DNA from 2 places in the Pseudoalteromonas sp. ASV78 genome. Region 1 is predicted to be linked to the other one. Evidence: predicted binding sites of a transcription regulator. Region 1 holds the regulator's gene; the other holds the start of a gene.
What was found. The regulator sigma-54, encoded in region 1, starts transcription at its own class of promoters, with help from an activator protein. The targets are predictions, from matches to a motif close to GTTGGCACGNNNNTNGNNT.
Positions count from the first base shown of each region.

Region 2: a site for sigma-54 is predicted at 1,209-1,227, ahead of ACMVDV_RS09920 (EF-hand domain-containing protein). Genes of this name have one in related genera too.

Region 1 is NZ_JBLOPA010000001.1:3,552,111-3,555,657, reverse strand. It holds gene lptA (lipopolysaccharide transport periplasmic protein LptA) at 1-130, shown strand, start outside; gene lptB (LPS export ABC transporter ATP-binding protein) at 127-852, shown strand; gene ACMVDV_RS16150 (RNA polymerase factor sigma-54) at 919-2,415, shown strand; gene hpf (ribosome hibernation promoting factor) at 2,444-2,731, shown strand; gene ptsN (PTS IIA-like nitrogen regulatory protein PtsN) at 2,736-3,188, shown strand; gene rapZ (RNase adapter RapZ) at 3,372-3,547, shown strand, end outside.
Region 2 is NZ_JBLOPA010000001.1:2,189,475-2,193,021, forward strand. It holds gene ACMVDV_RS09915 (sensor histidine kinase) at 1-946, opposite strand, end outside; gene ACMVDV_RS09920 (EF-hand domain-containing protein) at 1,262-1,489, shown strand; gene ACMVDV_RS09925 (hypothetical protein) at 1,513-1,740, shown strand; gene ACMVDV_RS09930 (EF-hand domain-containing protein) at 1,799-2,035, shown strand; gene ACMVDV_RS09935 (EF-hand domain-containing protein) at 2,050-2,286, shown strand; gene ACMVDV_RS09940 (methyl-accepting chemotaxis protein) at 2,318-3,547, opposite strand, start outside.

The DNA of each region.
Region 1 (3,547 bases):
TAAAAGTATTACCTACGACATGGATCAACAACTGATCAGTGCCGAAAAAGGCGCAAGCTCAGACGATCGCGTACACACTATACTCGTGCCAGTAGACAGTAAAAAAATCAAATCTAAAGGCCAACCATGAGTACATTAAAAGCTGAATTTTTAGCGAAAAGCTACAAAGGTCGCCAAGTTGTCAAAAGTGTTGGTTTAGAAGTAACCGCTGGCAGCATTGTTGGTTTACTTGGCCCAAATGGCGCAGGTAAAACCACCACCTTTTATATGATTGTAGGCTTAGTGCCTAGCGACAAAGGCAAAATCAGTATTGATGATAATGACATTACCCTACTGCCAATGCATAGCCGCGCCCGCTTAGGAATTGGTTACTTGCCTCAGGAGTCATCAATATTTCGTAAGTTGACTGTATATCAAAATCTTATGGCGATTTTAGAAACCCGCAAAGAGCTAAAAAAGCAAGCCAGAGAAGAAGCCCTCGACAGCTTACTTGATGAGTTTAGCATTCAACATATTCGCGACAGCCAAGGTATGGCGCTATCAGGCGGTGAACGCCGACGCGTTGAAATTGCGCGCGCTTTAGCTGCAAATCCAAAATTTATCTTGCTAGACGAGCCTTTTGCTGGCGTTGATCCAATTTCAGTGTTAGATATAAAGAAGATTATTGAACACCTTAAAAACCGTGGTATTGGCGTACTTATTACCGACCACAATGTACGAGAAACCCTTGATGTTTGCGAAAAAGCCTACATAGTTTCTCATGGCGAGTTAATTGCTTCAGGCACACCTGAGCATGTACTCGCCGACCAAACAGTTCGCGATGTTTACCTAGGTGAGCAATTTAGGCTATAAAGCCACACTTAGCTAAGCATCTGCTAAACTTAACAATGACAATAATAAAAGGATTGTTAGAGATACATGAGGCAATCACTCCAGCTGCGCATGGGCCAGCAACTTACAATGACACCGCAACTGCAGCAAGCGATTCGCTTATTGCAGCTCAGTACATTGGATCTCCAGCAAGAAATTCAAGAAGCGCTAGATAGCAATCCGTTGTTAGAACTAGAAGAACATGAATATTCAGAAGATACGGCTGGCAAAAACGAACAAAAACAAGATAACGATGACTTAACTGTCAGTGCCTCAGCGGACGACAAGCCTAGTGAATACGAACAAGAAAGCAGTGAAGCGTTAAGTAAAGAAACACTCAGTGACGAAATGGCCATGGACGTCACTTGGGATGAATACATGAGTGCAGCGCCAAACAGCTCATCAGGCCCAATGCCTGAAGATGAATCTATTTATCAAGGCGCCTCAACAGAGACCTTGCATGAGTATTTAATGTGGCAGCTACAACTGACTCCGTTTAGTCCAACCGATGAAGCAATAGCCATTGCGATTGTTGAAGCCGTTGACGACTCAGGTATTTTAACCCTCAGCTGTGAAGACCTTGTAGAGAGTTTAAATCAAGGCAACAGCGAAGAAGAAATCGAACTTGACGAAGTGCAAGCAGTGTTAAAGCGCATTCAGTTATTTGACCCAGTTGGCATTGCCGCACGCAGTTTACAAGAATGTTTATGTATTCAATTAAATCAATTTGATCCCGCAACGCCTTGGATTAGCGAGACAAAAATGATTTTAACGGATCATATCGATTTATTAGCTAGTCGCGACTATCGCACTTTGATGAAAAAGACTAAGCTTAAGGAAGAAGAACTAAAAGAAGTCATGACACTGATCCACAGTCTCAATCCAAAGCCTGCGGATACCATAGTACGGGAAGAGTCAGAATACGTTATTCCTGACGTATCAGTGAAAAAAATTAAAGGCCGCTGGGTGGTTGAGCTTAATCCAGACAGCATGCCAAAAATTAGAGTGAACAGCCAATATGCGGCCATGTCACGCTCAGTAAAATCGAGCACTGACAGCCAATTTATTCGTTCGCATCTGCAAGAAGCTAAGTGGTTTATAAAAAGCCTAGAAAGTCGCAATGATACATTACTCAAAGTAACTAACTGCATTGTTAAACAGCAGCAAGGGTTCTTTGAACATGGCCCTGAAGCCATGCGACCTATGGTGCTAAATGACGTTGCTGAAATGGTTGAAATGCATGAGTCGACAATTTCTCGGGTAACAACCCAAAAATACATGCATACTCCGCGTGGTATTTTTGAGTTAAAGTATTTTTTCTCAAGCCATGTAAGCACTGAGAATGGCGGCGAATGCTCATCTACCGCGATTCGAGCATTGATCAGAAAACTGATTAGCGCAGAAAACTCAGCGAAACCATTGAGTGATAGTAAAATTGCAGATATATTGGCAGAGCAAGGTATCAAAGTAGCTAGACGGACTATTGCAAAATACCGCGAGTCACTGGCTATTCCACCGTCAAATCAAAGAAAGAGTTTGATTTAAGGCGTAAAATCAAAAAAGGAAAATGCTTATGCAACTAAATTTAACTGGTCGTCACGTAGAAATTACTGATTCATTAAGAGACTATGTAAACAATAAGTTTGCGAAGCTTGAGAGGCATTTTGATCACATCAACAATGTCCATGTTATTCTTGACGTAGAAAAGCTAAGCCAAAAAGCAGAAGCCACAATACATGTCAGTGGCGCTGAACTATTTGCCTCAACTGAGCACCAAGACATGTACGCAGCCATTGACGGACTAATCGACAAACTTGACCGTCAAGTAATCAAACACAAAGAGAAACACGCTCGACACTAATACTATGAAATTAAGCTCACTTATTTGCCAGGACTGCAGCAAAGCTGCGGTCCTTTTTAATAGCAAAAAACGGATCATTGAATTTATCAGCCAATTGGCTCATGAACAACTTCCCCAGCTATCGCAACAAGAAATCCTCGATGCATTACTCGCTAGAGAAAAACTAGGTAGTACAGGCATTGGCCGTGGTATTGCGATTCCTCATGGTCGTATGGCGGGTATTGAAAACCCACTAGCGATAATTTTAGTGAGTGAATCACCAATTGATTTTGATGCGATTGATAATCGTCCAGTGGATCTATTTATCGCCCTCATCGTACCAGATGGTGATAGCCAACTTCATTTGAAGACGTTAGCCACAATTGCTGATAAACTTAACGACAAAGATTTTTGCAAACAATTACGTAGCGCAAAAACGGACCAAGATTTGTATCACGTTATTGTTGAGCAGTCGTAGTCATACCAATTGCATTGCATTACTGATCTATTATTGCGACAGGAAAATAGCGCTATAACAAGGCGGAAATTATGACATATAGTTGCGCTATATAAATAATTTCTGACAAAGTTAGTGAGTTATTTAACAAGCTAGAATGATCATGTTTTTAATAAAATTGGTATTAAATGAAGGAGAATTTACATGGAGTTAATCATCATCAGTGGCCGCTCTGGCTCAGGTAAATCTGTTGCCCTGCGCGTAGTCGAAGATCTTGGCTATTATTGTGTTGATAATATCCCTGTCAACTTATTACCTTCATTAGTGCGTAGTGTTTCTGATAATTACGACAAAATTGCAGTCAGCATAGATGTGCGTAA
Region 2 (3,547 bases), 1.4 Mb from region 1:
GTAAACTATCAATCATAGCGCGCAAACGCACCATGCTTTGGGTAATCAACTGCAGCACGGCTTGCTGCTCTTTATTAATAGGCCCTACTATTTCATCAGTTAATAAATCGGTGCCTTCCACCATTGAGGCTAATGGGGTTTTCAGTTCATGAGTAACATGGCGTAAAAAGGTGTCTTTTTGTTGTTCTAATTGATGTAGCTGCTCTTGCACCCATTGTAATTTATTGCCCAGTTCAACCAGTTCGGCAGAGCCCTGTACTGATATTTTTTGCTGCCAATGACCTTGCCCAAGTTTATCAATAACCGAGGTTAACCCTTTTAAACGGCCGCTAATACGCCACAAAAAGCCGCCGCTAACTAATAATGTTAATGGGATCAGCGCCACTAACCAATTTATAAATGAATCTTGCAAGGCTTTTAGCTGTTGCTGATTTTTAGCTATTTGCAGTTCATTTTGGTCTCTTAACCATAGCGTTTGACGAGCAATTAATTCGCTCATCGGAATAAATAATTGCGCATCTTGCAGCCCTTCACTAACAAGCTGTGTATGCGCTAACTGCAACTCCTTAGCGAGTTGCTGCCATTGACTAACATATTCCCTCGTAGGGCTAATAAAAATAAGCTCATCAATACTCTGTAATGACGATTGCCACTTATCAACAATTAGTTCATCAAGTGATTCACTTTTCAGCACCCAGTTTTGTCGCGTTGCCCGCTCTAAACTATTAAGGTCTTGTTTTAGGTTATTAAATGACTTAGTTATTTGATAATTATCACTGACGATTTGCTGGGTAACGGCAAGCTGTTTATTCAAAGCATTTAAAAACACAATCACCACCAGTGATAATGGCAGCAAAGATAACAAGGTACTAAATAAAAACTGGCCTATTAAATTTGGTCGCCAACTAAGTAAAGCGCTGTACTTTTTAGCGAGTGGGGCCACTATAGCTACTCCTTAGTTTAAATGTTTAATTATGAAAGGTGTTACTTATACACTAGCTGAATCAATAACGATAATGAATAAGGCGAATTCTAAAGCGTCATATAAAGCGGCTGACGCTAAATTGAAACAACTTAATCGATTGTTTTTAAATAACTTTATTAATTACCGTGAAAATTTGTTGCAAAAAAGACACAACCCTGAGTCATTATTTCCCACTCATCATCACTAAAAACAACTAAAGCACTGATATTTAAAGACTAATTTTATTGGCATTATTCTTGTAATATCTGAAGCAACAACTGTTTTTAAGGTAACCATATGAAAGTATTAGTCCCACTGTGTTTATGCATCAGCACACTGTTTAGCTTTAATAGCTTTGCTATCGATGTTGAGGCTACCTTCGCAGAGCTTGATAAAGACAGCAATGGTACATTAAGTGAAGCTGAAGCTTCTGAAGATGCCGTATTGCACGAAAGCTTTGAGCAAATCGATAAAGACCAAAATGGTCAAATATCACTGACTGAATTTAAGCAGTTTTTACTATAACTTCCTCCTAAGGAAATACAGCTATGAGACAACTTATCGCCGCCTTTTCATTGATGTTTTTAATCATTAGCGCCGCAGTTTTAGCATCGCAAGCAAACGTTAAATTTGCACAATTAGATAGCAACGCAGACGGGCAAATATCATTGCTTGAAGCAAAGCAAAACGACGCCTTGCTGAAGCAATTTACGGATCTTGATGATAACAACGATGAGTTATTATCGGCGCAAGAGTTTGCAAATATTAAGATTTAAACGACTTTATCTTTTTACTAAGTAAGTAAAGTTCAGGCTAACTAAAAGAACCTTAACAATGAAAAACAGATTAGTCATATTAGCTGTGCTACTCGCCACTAGCTTTAGTGCGATGGCGCTGGATGTAAAACAACGTTTTGATCATTTAGATAGCAATAAAGATGGTTATTTAACCGAAAATGAGTTGGATCCCCAACCGCAGCTGCTGAAGCAATTTCAGCGTTGGGACACAGACCGAGACAATCAAATCTCACTCGTCGAATTTAAGCGTTTTTTAACTAAGAACCTGCATTAATGAGTTTTCCCCCTATGCAATACATCACACAATTGGGATTAACTTTGCTCCTTGCTGTTAGTTGTAGCAGTTTTGCAACACCTGATAACGTAGCAGAGCAATTCAAAAATTTAGACCGTAACCAAGACGGTTTCCTAACTCGCTCAGAATCAGCAAAAGATCCCGCTTTGTGGTCGCGCTTTAAAAGCTATGACAGTGATAAAGATAACAAATTATCACTGGCTGAGTTTAGCCTATACGCAAATAAATAAGTTTAGCTGGTGCCACACTCGCGAAGTTAATTTAAGTTAATTTAAAAAATGCCACTTGCTTTAATACCAATTGACTTTGCTCGGCCATACTATTGCTGGTATGCGCTGTTTGTTGCGAAATATCAGCAGTGGTATCCGTCAGAGTATGGATGGTATGCATATTTTGGCTAATATCAGCGGCAACGGCTGATTGCTCTTCAGCGGCTGTTGCTATCTGCTGTGTTTGATCGTTAACTTGATTGATCATTGCCATAATCTCTTTTAATAAGCGATTACTTTCATCCATTTTATCTTCAGCTTGCGCCGCAACCCTTGTGCTATCAGCCATCATAGTCACTGCATTCTGGCTTGCTGAACGAAGTTGCTCAAGCATTGCCTCAATCTCGTTTACTGAACTATGAGAACGCTGGGCCAAGGTACGCACTTCATCAGCCACCACCGCAAAGCCACGCCCTTGTTCACCCGCTCTAGCGGCTTCGATGGCGGCATTGAGTGCGAGCAAGTTAGTTTGTTCGGAAATATTACGGATCACATCTAGAATCGTCTCAATTTTGCTGGATTCACTTTGCAGTTGGTCAACCACGTCTGACGTTTCGGTTAATGTGCCTAATAAATGACTCACTGCTTCTTTAGTTTGCTCAGATGCCTCTAAGCCACTATGCGCCAGTGTCATCATGCTATCAGAAGCTGTTGCCGACTCTGCGGTATTTACCGCAATACTCTTACTCGTAACCGATAGCTCCTCAATAGCCGTTACTGCTTGAGTGGTATGATCGGACACCTCGGATGTGGCCGTTTGAATTTGGCTATTTGAACTGAGTAACTCATTGCTATGCTTATTAACTTGCGCTACGGAGTTATAAATAGTGGCAAGTGTGGTATTTAAATGGCTAATTGTGGCGTCTAAGGTACGGCTTAAATCAGCAACTTCATCATCACCTGCAACTTGAGAGTATTGATCTAATTCACCGCGTTGTAATGCGTGGGCACTTTCGCTAACAACGGTTAATCCCTGCACCACTTTTTGCGACAGCATGTGGCTAAATAAAACAGCTAAGCCAAGCGCAATTAAAATTGATAAATAAAACACCGTATTTGCAAAATCTATTGAGTGCTGCGCAGTAGCTTGCGCTGTTGCAACTTGCGCTACATTTGCTTGCTCAAACTGCTCAAAAAAAGCAGTTAATGCGCTATGTGAATCGACAAATTCACGATAAATATTATAATCGGCTTTATTATCTGGAGCAGTTTCCATCGCTTG